DNA from 2 places in the Microbaculum marinisediminis genome. Region 2 is predicted to be linked to the other one. Evidence: predicted binding sites of a transcription regulator. Region 2 holds the regulator's gene; the other holds the start of a gene.

Region 1 (6,063 bases), on a different contig from region 2:
TTTCGCGGCGGACTTGCCGGCGGCATCGCCGCCACTATCGCCTTCGCCGCGATCCGCTGGATTTCGGCCCAGTTCACCGCGACACCGGCCGGCGACCAGTTCGACGCCCTGTTCGGCGGCATCTCGATCGGCTGGGCCGCCTTCGTCGGGATCGCCCTCACCGTCCTGCTGGTGGCCGCCCTGACGGCGATGAGCTCGCGGCTCACCGTCTTCCATTTCCTGAAGGTTTTCGACTAGGAGCTTGGAGAACATATGAATCACGGTCCACCGCGGCTCTTGCCGTGGCCACGCCGCATTTCTTAGTATCCTCCGGGGACGGAATGATAGACAGCGACCGCAGCGAACTGCCTTTGCAGGGTGCCGACCGGGCAGGTCCGGCGCACGGTGTTCGCGCGCCCAGGCGGCATGGCGGGCGTCGTATCGCCTCGGTGGCGATCGGCGGCCTTCTGATCGGCGCCGTCATCGCGTTCACCATCGGCTTCGTCCATTTCGTCCTCAATGTCGGGGCGATCGAGACGCCGCGCGCCGCCGAACGGGCTGACGCCATCGTCGCGCTGACCGGCGGTGCCGACCGCATAACCTACGCGATCCAGCTCCTGGGCGAGGGCCGTGCCCGGCGCCTGCTCATTTCCGGCGTTCATCCCAGCACCTCGCGCGAGACGCTCGCCAGCATCACGCCGGGCCGGGCGCAATTGTTCGATTGCTGCGTCGATCTCGGCCACGCCGCGCTGAACACCGTCGGCAACGCCAAGGAGGCGCGCAACTGGGCCCGCTACAACGGCTTCACCTCGCTCATCGTCGTCACCTCCAGCTACCATCTGCCGCGCAGCCTCAACGAGATCAGCCGCGAGATGCCGGAGGCCCGCCTGATTCCCTATCCGGTCGTCACCGATCAGATGAAGGTGGGGGACTGGTGGCACAATCCCGGCACCACGCGGCTGCTGCTGGCCGAATACGTCAAATACCTGATGTCGATGGCGCGTCTGCGGCTCGGCGGCCCCGACACCTCGCTCGAGGCCGTGCGCGCCGCCGCCTCCGGCGCCGGCGGCTGAGCGCCGGTCGGCGGCGGTTCTCGAAGGCATTCCGCGTGGCCCTGCGCTCGATCCTCTTCAACCTGGCCTTCTATGCCAATCTCGTCCTGTGGATGGTCGTCTGCCTGCCGCTGATCTTGCTGCCGCGCCGGGCGCTGCTGCCGTTCATGCACGCCTGGGCGAAAAGCTCGATCTGGCTGCTGCGCGTCGTCGCCGGCACGCGGCTGGAAGTCCGCGGCGCGCCGCAGCGGTTCGACGGGCCGCTGCTGGTCGCCGCCAAGCATCAGTCGCTGTTCGAGACCTTCGCGCTGCTGCACTGCTTCGCCGACCCCGCCTTCATCCTGAAGCACGAACTGACCCGCATTCCGCTGTTCGGCTGGTGGATCACCAGGATCGGCATGATCGCGGTCAGGCGCGACAAGGGCGCGCGGGCGCTGAAGGACATGGGCCGCGACGCGCGCGTGCAGGCGGAGTCCGGGCGCCAGGTGCTGATCTTTCCCGAAGGCACGCGCCGCGCCCCCGGCGACGATCCCGCCTACAAGGTCGGCGTCGTGCTGCTCTACCAGGAAATGGGCGTTCCCTGCCTGCCGGTGGCGCTCAATTCCGGGCTCTACTGGCCGCGCCGCAAATGGCAGCGCTATCCGGGCACGATTCTCGTGGAGTTCCTGGAGGTGCTGCCCGCCGGCCTGCCGCGCAAGGAGTTCCTGGCGCGGCTGGAAACCGCGATCGAGACCGCGTCGGACCGGCTGCTTGTCGAGGCTGCGCGGGCGCCCCACCCGCCGCCGCTGCCGGAGACGGCCAGGAAACGGCTCCAGGCCATCGGCGAGGCCGAGGCCCGGTAGCCACCGGCAAATCCATCACGAACCTCTGCATGGGAGTGCGCACATGAGCGAATTGACCGGAAAGGCCGCGATCGTAACGGGGGCAAGCCGCGGCATCGGCGCCGCCGCAGCACGGGAACTGGCCAGACGCGGGGCCGCCGTCGTGCTGGCGGCGCGTTCGAGCCGGGAGATCGCGGGCGTCGCGGAGGACATCGTCGAAAACGGCGGCAGGGCGATCGCCTGGACATGCGACGTCTCGCGCTATTACAGCGTCGTCGATACCGTCGAGACCTGCCGCAACGAGTTCGGCCGCCTCGATATCCTCGTCAACAATGCCGGCGTCATCGAGCCGATCGCCCGGATCGCCGACTCCGACCCGGCGAACTGGGCGGACGCCGTCGACGTCAACCTGATGGGCGTCTACCACGGCCTGCGCGCCGCCATTCCGGTGATGCAGGCGCAGGGAGGCGGCACCATCGTCAACATCAGCTCGGGCGCGGCCACCAGCCCGCTCGAGGGCTGGAGCCATTACTGCGCGACGAAGGCGGCTGTGCTGTCGCTGACCGGATGCGCCGACAAGGAATACCGCGACCACGGCATCCAGGTCGTGGGCCTCAGCCCCGGCACGGTGGCGACCGACATGCAGGTCGCCATAAAGGCCTCGGGCATCAACCCCGTCAGCCAGCTCGACCCCTCGGTGCACATTCCCGCCGAATGGGTTGGCCAGGCGATCGCCTGGCTGTGCGAGGGCGGCGCGGCCGACTTCCTCGGCACCGACGTCTCGCTTCGCTCCGAGGACATCCGCAAGGCGGTCGGCCTGCCGGTGGCATAGGGCCGGTCCCGGATCGCGCGAGGGGCCGGGACACCAAATCGGCCCCTTTCGGCCGGCCCACGGGGCCTTTTGCGGTGGCGCGGCCGGTACAAACCGGGAACATTCATTGACCTTAAACGTCTTTGGCCCGATATTGGTGAGGTCGGGAACAGCGTCCCGACGCGCGATGAGTGTTCGACATGGCCCGCAGGACATCCGGCGGCGACGCCCGCAACCCGCCGCCGACCGATCCACCGCCGACCGACCCGCCGCCGATCGCCCCATCGCCCATCGCGGGCGAGATCTGGGACATGAAGTACCGCCTGCGCGACGAGAGCGGCGCGCCGGTGGAGAAGACTGTGTCCGACACCCTGCGCCGCGTCGCCGATGCGGTCGCCGCGGCGGAACCGGCGAAATCCCGCAGGACCTGGGCGAAGCGCTTCCGCGAGACGCTTGAATCCGGCGCCTTCCTGCCGGCGGGCCGCATCCTCGCCGGCGCCGGCACCGGCCGCAAGGTGACGCTGTTCAACTGCTTCGTCATGGGCGCGATCCCCGACGACCTCGACGGCATCTTCACCAATCTGCGCGAGGCCGCGCTGACCATGCAGCAGGGCGGCGGCATCGGCCACGACTTCTCGACGCTGCGGCCGAAGGGCGCGCTGGTGAGGTCGATCGGCGCCGACGCCTCCGGCCCGGTGAGCTTCATGGAGGTCTGGGACGCCATGTGCCGGACTATTCAGTCGGCCGGCCACCGGCGCGGCGCCATGATGGGCACGCTGCGCTGCGATCATCCCGACATCGCGCTGTTCATCGACGCCAAGGCCGACGCCGCAAGGCTCAGGATGTTCAACCTCTCAGTCCTCGTCACCGACGCCTTCATGACGGCGGTCGAGGCCGACGCGGACTGGGACCTCGTCTTCGCCGGCACGGTGTACCGGACGGTCCGGGCGCGGGCGCTGTGGGACCGCATCATGCGCTCGACCTACGATTATGCCGAGCCCGGCGTGATCTTCATCGACCGGGTGAACGCCGAGAACAATCTCGCCTATTGCGAGACGATCCATGCCACCAACCCCTGCGGCGAGCAGCCGCTGCCGCCCTATGGCGCCTGCCTGCTCGGGTCGGTCAACCTGGCCCGCCTGGTCGTCGATCCGTTTGACGAGACCGCCCGCCTCGACACCGGCCGGTTGGCGGAGACGGTCGCCGTCGCCATCCGCTTCCTCGACGATGTCGTCGACATCTCGGGCTATCCGCTGGAGGCGCAGGCGAAGGAGGCCAAGGCCAAGCGGCGCCTGGGGCTCGGCGTCACCGGGCTTGCCGACGCGCTGGCCATGCTCGGCCTCGTCTATGGCCGCGAAGACGCTGCGAAGGCTGCTGGCGACTGGATGCGCATCATCCAGAATGCGGCCTATCGCGCGAGCGCGGAGATCGCCGCCGAGAAGGGCTGTTTCCCGCTGTTCGACAGGACGCAGTACCTGAAGAGCCCGACGGTCGCCCGCCTCGACCCGGATGTGCGCGCGGCGATCCGCGCGAACGGCCTGCGCAACTCGCACGTCACCTCGATCGCCCCGACCGGCACCATCTCGCTCTTTGCCGACAACGTCTCCTCCGGCGTCGAGCCGATCTTCTCGCTGTCCTACCGCCGGACCGTGCTGATGCCGGACGGCAGCCGCCGCGACGAGGAGGTGAGCGACTATGCCTGGCGCCTCTACCGGGCCAGGGCCGGCGGGGACGCGGCGGCCGCGCCCCCGGAGGCCTTCGTCACCGCCCAGACGCTCGATCCCGAAGCCCATCTCAGGATGCAGGCGGCGCTGCAGCCCTATGTCGATTCCTCGATTTCCAAGACCATCAACGTGCCGCGCGAGATCTCCTTCGAGGCCTTCAAGGACGTCTATGCTCGCGCCTACGCGCTGGGCCTGAAGGGCTGCACCACCTACCGGCCGAACCCGGTGACCGGCTCCGTGCTCAGCGTCGGCGAGGCGGTGCCCGCCGAGGGGGTGCCCGCCGAAGACAAGCAGGCGAGCCTGCCGCTGCCCGCCCCCGCGGTGCCCGTGGCGGGGCGGGAGGCGGAGCCCGCGGTTCCGCCCGAGGGCGCGGCCGTCGTGCGCCTGACCGAACCCCTGAAGCGCGACACGATCCTGCCGGGCTTCACCTACAAGCTGCGCTGGCCCGACACCGAGCACGCCTTCTACATCACCATCAACGACATCATCCGCGACGGCCGCCGCCGCCCCTTCGAGATCTTCATCAACTCGCGCAATGTCGAGCACTACGCCTGGACGGCGGCGCTGACGCTGCTGATCTCCGCCGTGTTCCGGCGCGGCGGCGACGTGTCCTTCATCGTCGACGAGTTGAAGGCCGTGTTCGATCCGCGCGGCGGCCACTGGATGAACGGCCGCTACGTGCCGAGCCTGCTCGCCGCCATCGCCGACGTCATCGAGAAGCACATGATCGACATCGGCTTCCTGGCGCCCTCACGGATCGGGACGGGCGCGCATCGCGGCGACCCGGGCGACAAGGACGCGCAAGCCGTGGTTCCCGAAGGCGCCGGCGCCACCTGCCCGCGCTGCGGTCATCCCAGCCTCTACCATCGCGAGGGCTGCCTCGCCTGCCTCGACTGCGGCTATTCGAAGTGCGCGTGACGGTCTGGTGAGGCTGGTATCACGTTTCGCCGAATTCCTGTGCGGTCGTGCCCGGACGCGTCCCGGCAATGACATGGAGTGGACGGAGCGATCTCTGCCCCGCCCTTCCCTGAGCCACCTGACGATTGACTCCGCCGCCAAACGGTGGAATCCATATTAGAACAAACATAGAACATTTGCCTTGTCACCGGGCGGCGACACCGCTCGCCCGGAACGGAGACCCATTGTGTCGAGCGCACCCGAACCCGATGCCCCGCCCGATGGCGACGCTGTTGCCGGTCGCGCGCTGACCGATCGCAACACCGTTGCCGATATCGGCGCCCTGCGCGCGCGCATCGCGCGGCTGGAGGCCGGATCCGCCCCCGGCGCGGCCGGGGCGCGCGCATCCGTCGCGCCGTCGGTGCCGCTCGGGGCCGCGGAGCTGGACGCCGTGCTCGGCGGTGGCCTGCGGCGCGGCGCGCTGCACGAGGTCCGCTCGGCGGATGCCGACGGGCCGCTTGCCTTCGGCTTCGCCCTGGCGCTCGCCGGCCGCCTCGCCGCGAACCGGCCAGCTTTGATCGTCACCACCGTCGACGGCGCCGGCGAATGGGGCCGACCCTACGGGCCGGGGCTCGCCGCCTTCGGCCTCGATCCGGACGGGCTGCTCTTCGTCGAGACGCGCCGACCGCGCGAGGCGCTGTGGGCGGCGGAGGAAGGGCTTGCGAGCCGGGCGCTGTCGGCCGTCGTCGCCGAAATCCGCGGCGACCCGGCCACCGTCG
Region 2 (6,063 bases):
GGCCGGTTCGTGCGCAAGCGCGGGCTCGACTTTGCCGAAGGCGACGTACTGCTCAGCGCCGGCCGCCGCGCCGACCCGCGCGCCATCGCCCTCGCCGCCGCGATGAACCATGCCGACCTGTCCGTTCATGGCCGGCCGAAAGTCGCAATCCTGTCGACCGGCGACGAGCTCGCCCTACCCGGCTCCGATCCCGGACCGGAAAAGATCATCGCGTCCAACGGCTTCGGGCTTGCGGCCATCGTCCGGCGGGCCGGCGGCATTCCCGTCGATCTCGGCATCGCCGCGGACGACCGTGAATCCCTCGCCGGTGCCGTCGCTAAGGCACGGAAGTCCGGGGCCGATGTTCTGGTGACCCTCGGCGGCGCATCCGTCGGCGAGCATGACATCGTCCAGGACGTTCTGGTCGCCGAAGGCCTGTCGCTCGATTTCTGGAAGATCGCCATGCGGCCCGGCAAGCCGCTGATGTTCGGCATGTTCGGCGCGAGCCGCTTCCTCGGACTGCCCGGCAATCCGGTCTCGGCGATGATCACCGCACGGCTGTTCCTCGTGCCGCTGATCCACGCGCTGTGCGGTCTCAGGGAAACCCAGTCCGGCGAGACCAACGCGCGCCTCGGGGCCGATCTCGGCGAAAACGATCAGCGCCAGGACTATCTGCGCGCGATGTCCAGCATCGATCCCGACGGCACCCTCGTCGTCACCCCCTTCGGCCGGCAGGACAGCTCCATGCTGGCCACGCTGGCCAGGGCCGATGCGCTGATCATCCGCCCGCCTTTCGCCCCGGCCGCGACGGCGGGCGAGACCTGCCGCGCGCTCCTGATGGATTTCTGAGGGCGGCCCTCGCGCGGCGCATCAGCGCCGGACGAGATGCTTCCGGCAATAGTCGTAAATCCGGTATTCCTGGCGCCAGAACGTCTTCAGGTTGTCGATGGCCTTTTCCGAAAGGGCCGGTCCTTTCGAAGGCGCCTGATGCTCGGTCTGAAAGGCCTCGGCGATCTGCTCGCGCGACAAGCCGGCGGGCTCAAGCAGACGGAAGACGTCGTCGTTCAGGTGCTCCAGCTCGGCGACGCAGTAGATCCTGTCGGCTGCCTCCTTCAACGGGGCAACGCCGCCGAGATGGAACGCATAGCCGCGCCGCAGATGCCCGATAGCCTGCATGGCGAATTCCGCGGCCGAACGCATCCGTTCGTCGTCGGTGACGAGCGCCTCGGCGAGATCGTTGGCGGTGGGGAAGTAGGAGAAGGCGACGGCCTCGTCCGTGCTCCAGGTGTGGTGATGCGCCGGCCGGCCGCTGCGAAGGCGACTGTTGAAACCGGACACGAAACGGGTCGACGGCTCGCGAATGACGAATCCGACCTTGCAGGACGGCGATTCTTCGAGAACCCGCTGCAGCGTGATCCGATGGCCGACTTTCTTGATCTTGATGTCCTGCCCGTCCTTCCGGAACTTCCTCAGGAACCGGCCGATCGACGTTCCACCCGTCTTGCCGATATGGAGGAGAACATAGTCCTCGAGAATGAGCGACTTCTTGCTCTTATTCGGTTTCCGTTTGGACTTTGATCCGAATGCACGCGGGATGACCATCCCCAATGCCCTTTCATGATATTTCTTTGCGACTGCCCGCGGCGACATAAGCTCGACCGACGTGATCTGGCGGCTGGTGGGTATGGTCATCCGACCGGTTCGCCGGTATCCCTAGCCGGATCGGTCGAGGCTTACAATCGCGATGAACGACCGCGTGCCGCGACCCGCCAGGCCGGATGGTGGCCCCTCGCCGACCCGCACGATCCCGGAGCAGCGCGCCCCCGTGCCCACACTGCGTCCATGCGATATTTGCCATTGCCGAACACAACAAGAACATGTATGTTTGTTCTTGATTTGTACACAATCCGGCGCCCAAAGACGGGCGGAAGCGGCAACGGGAGCGCGCAATGCTCACGCGGAAACAGCATGAATTGCTGATGTTCATCCATGAACGTCTCAAGGAATCGGGCGTGCCCCCGTCCTTCGATGAGATGAAGGAAGCGCTGGACTTGCGCTCGAAGTCGGGCATCCATCGACTGATCACGGCGCTCGAGGAGCGCGGCTTCATCCGACGCCTGCCGCATCGCGCCCGCGCGCTCGAAATCGTCCGGCTGCCCGAGTCGGTGGCGCCGGGGCTAGCCGCGCGCGGCCGCGGATTCGCGCCGAGCGTCATCGAGGGAAGTCTCGGCAAGACACCGCCGCCACCCCCGCCGGAGCCGGTAGAGACCGAGGCCGCCAACTCGAACGCGGTGGCCGTCCCGGTCATGGGCCGCATCGCCGCGGGCACGCCGATCTCGGCGATCCAGAACCACAGCCATTCGATCCAGGTGCCGGTCGAGCTTCTGTCGAAGGGCGAACATTTCGCCCTGGAGGTGCGCGGCGACTCGATGGTCGACGCTGGCATCCTCGACGGCGACACGGTCCTGATCCGCAAGACGGATGCCGCCGACACCGGCGACATCGTGGTGGCGCTGATCGACGACGAGGAAGCGACGTTGAAGCGCCTGCGCCGCAAGGGCGCGTCGATCGCCCTGGAAGCGGCCAACCCGGCCTACGAGACACGGATCTTCGGTCCGGATCGGGTTGCCATTCAGGGCCGGCTGGTCGGCCTCATCCGCCAGTACTGACGACGCCTGCCGGGCTCAGCAGCTCGGGGGCTTAGGGTCCCCGGCGCGTCCAGGGACGATCGCCGGACCGGTCCGCCGCCGTCTCGATGGCAATGCCGTTGGCCGTCTTCGTGAGCGTGATCGCGCCGGACCGCGCGGCATCCTGCGGACCGATCACGATGGCGTCGTCCCTGCACCACTGAGGCGGCGAGATCGGTGTGACGACGACGTCCGCCCAGGCGCAATCCTCCGCGAACGCCACCGGATCGCTCACGTAGGAAACACGCAGACGACCATTGTCGGCGACGCAGGCCCACGTATCGCAGGCCGCCCGTCGTCGCGGGGTCCCCTCGGGCACGAGTCCGGCGCTGCGCAGCCAAACCTCCACCTCGTAGTCCGATCCGGGCTTTGGCAGGAACGCCAGCGCGCCGTCCTGCATTCTCAGCGCCGCCATCCGTAGGTCCCGCGCGACGAAGAGGTCCGGCGGGTCGGAGACCGCACTCAAGACGACGCCGGCCGCAATGAACGGCACCCCCAGGAGGCGCACGCCCGTGCGCCAAAGCAACAGCCAGAGCCCGCCGGAAATCGTCAGGAGCAACGCGGCCACGGGCACCTGCGAGACCATGCGCACCGCCCCCTCCCAGCCGGCGACCGCCCTCGCCACGGCGAGAACGCCCTCGATCCCCAGCCCCATCGGGACAAGCGCGAGGCCTTCCAGGCCGAAGGGCATGAGCAGCACCGCGGCAAGCGCGGACGGCATGACCAGCACGCTGACGAGCGGCATCGCGGCGACATTGGCGATCAACCCGTAGACCGCCACGCGGTTGAAGTGATAGGCGGCGAACGGCCCCGTCGCCAGCCCGGCTATCAGCGCGGTGAACACGAGCCCGAGCACCGCCCGGACGAGAAAGCGGACCGGCGGCGCCATCGCGCTTTCACTCCGCGAAAGCGACCACCACCGCAACGCCTCGTAGGCCGAGACCAGGGCGACGGTCGCGGCGAACGACATCTGGAAGCTCGCCGTCACCAAGGCTTCGGGCGTCAGCACGAGCACGATCGATGCGGCGATCGCGACGTTGCGCAGGGTGATCGCCGGCCGGTCGAGCAGCACGGCAACCAGCATGATCGCCGCCATGATGAAGGCGCGCTGCGTCGCGATCGAGGCGCCCGAGAGCACCAGGTAGCCGAGCCCGCCGATCAGGGCGATCGCCGCCGCCCACTTCTTGATCGGCCGGGTCAACGCGAGACTAGGCGATAGCGCCAGACAGGCACGGGTGAACCAGAACAGCGTGCCGACGACGAGCATCATGTGCAGGCCCGAGATCGCCAGGATGTGCGCCAGGCCGGAGGCGCGCAGCGCGTCCTCGTCGGCGTCCGGTATAGCGCCACGCTCGCCCGTCACGAGCGCGGCCGCGATCGCGCCGACGGAGCCGGGCAGCGACTGCCGGATTCGCGCCGCGATGTAAAGGCGCGTCCGCTCGATCGCGGTCCCGAGCCGCACTGGCAGTCCGACATCCCGCGCGGTCTGGACCGGTTTCGGCGCGCTGGTCAGGAACCCGACGCCGCCGATGCCGGCGAACCAGGCCCGCCGGGCGTAATCGAAGCCGCCCGGCACCGCGGCGTCCGGCGGCGGCAACAGCATCGCGTCAAATCGCACCGCCTGTCCTGGCGTCGGCACCGACCAGCTGCCGCGCATCCACAGCGACAGCAGGGTCGGCAGCTCCGCAGCGGCATCGCGGCCGATCCGCTCCGGCGCCACCGTGAGCCGTGCCGCGCCGTCCTCCCTGAGGTCGACCCCGATGATCCGCCCGGTCACCGGAACCGGATATCCGGTCTCGGACACGACCGGCGCGGCGACCCAGCGGCTGCGAAGCCCCGCGTCCAACATGCCCAGCGACGCCAGGAACAGGCCGATGAACGCGATGCCCCCGAGCCGGCCCGGGCCGCAGCGGACAGCGACGATCCCGGTGACGACGCACAGGACCAGCACCGCCGCGAGCACAGGTTCCCGCGGCAGCGCGAAATAGGCCGCGATGCCGGCGCCGAAAGCGACGGGACCCCAGAGGAACAATCGCTCGCGCTCGCTGTCGGCGATCCTTCGGACCGAAACGCGGCGCGACAGGCGGCTCGACAGGCCGAGCAGCGGCGCCGGCAACGCCGGCCATCGCCGCGCCGCCGCGGAGCGCGATCTGCCGATCAAGGACGCGTCGTCGGACACCGCAGTCCCCCTGGGGCCGCGCCGAAGGTTTGGGCGCGACCGTTGCCCACACCGCTTCTATCTGCGCCGGCCGCCGTGCTACACAACGCCCAGCCTACACCGCACCATCCATACTAGACCGCACGAGAAACCGGCCGCCACCTGTCATGTCCAAACCTGAGATCGTCACCCGCTTCGCCCCCTCGCCGACCGGCTTCCTGCATATCGGCGGCGCACGCACCGCCCTGTTCAACTGGCTCTATGCCCGCGGACGCGGCGGCAAGATGCTGCTGAGGATCGAGGATACCGATCGCGCGCGCTCGACCGACGAGGCGATCGCCGCGATCGTCGACGGCCTGAAGTGGCTGGGCCTGGATTGGGATGGCGAGGCGATCTCGCAATACGCCCGCGCCGAGCGGCATCGCGAGGTGGTCGAGGACCTGTTGGCCCGGGGCAAGGCCTACCGGTGCTACGCGACACCCGAGGAACTCGCCGAGATGCGCGAGACGGCGCGCGCAGAGGGCCGCCCGCCACGCTACGACGGCCGCTGGCGCGACCGCGATCCCTCGGAGGCGCCCCAGGGCGTCAAGCCGGCGATCCGCCTCAAGGCGCCGACGGAGGGCGAGACCGTGGTCGACGACCACGTCCAGGGGCGCGTCGTGTGGCAGAACAAGGATCTGGACGACCTGATTCTGCTGCGGTCCGACGGCAACCCAACCTATATGCTCGCCGTCGTCGTCGACGACCACGACACGGGCGTCACCCACGTCATCCGCGGCGACGATCACCTGACCAACGCCGCCCGCCAGACACAGATCTATCAGGCACTCGGTTGGGCCGTGCCGGAGATGGCGCATATCCCTCTGATTCACGGGCCGGACGGCGCGAAGCTGTCGAAGCGCCACGGTGCGCTCGGCGTCGATGCCTACCGCGCCATGGGCTATCTGCCGCAGGCGATGCGCAACTATCTGGTTCGCCTGGGCTGGAGCCATGGCGACGACGAGGTGATGTCGAGCGAACAGATGCTCGAATGGTTCGATCTCGACGCCATCGGCAAGTCTGCCGCCCGCTTCGATTTCGCCAAGCTGGAGAATCTGAACGGCATCTACATGCGGCAGACGCCCGATGCGGAGCTGTATGACGCGCTGATGGAGAACCTGCCCTATCTGCCCGAGGGGCCGGCGTACGAATCCCGGCTCGACGCGGTAAAGTCGGACCGAATCCGACAGGCGATGCCGG

What was found. Region 2 encodes LexA, which represses DNA repair genes until DNA is damaged. Its sites were predicted from a motif close to TGTTCNNNNTGTGTTCNG; they were not measured.
Region 1: MUB46_RS10370 (adenosylcobalamin-dependent ribonucleoside-diphosphate reductase) is a predicted target of LexA. The motif match lies at 2,769-2,786, and genes of this name have one in related genera.

Annotation. Positions count from the first base shown of each region.
Region 1 covers NZ_JALIDZ010000004.1:317,606-323,668, reverse strand. The annotation lists gene MUB46_RS10390 (cell division protein FtsX) at 1-237, shown strand, start outside; gene MUB46_RS10385 (YdcF family protein) at 321-1,052, shown strand; gene MUB46_RS10380 (lysophospholipid acyltransferase family protein) at 1,088-1,873, shown strand; gene MUB46_RS10375 (SDR family oxidoreductase) at 1,917-2,684, shown strand; gene MUB46_RS10370 (adenosylcobalamin-dependent ribonucleoside-diphosphate reductase) at 2,864-5,305, shown strand; gene MUB46_RS10365 (ImuA family protein) at 5,532-6,063, shown strand, end outside.
Region 2 covers NZ_JALIDZ010000012.1:19,864-25,926, forward strand. The annotation lists gene MUB46_RS21055 (molybdopterin molybdotransferase MoeA) at 1-828, shown strand, start outside; gene MUB46_RS21060 (sulfotransferase family 2 domain-containing protein) at 850-1,671, opposite strand; gene lexA (transcriptional repressor LexA) at 1,929-2,648, shown strand; gene MUB46_RS21070 (ComEC/Rec2 family competence protein) at 2,680-4,827, opposite strand; gene gltX (glutamate--tRNA ligase) at 4,992-6,063, shown strand, end outside.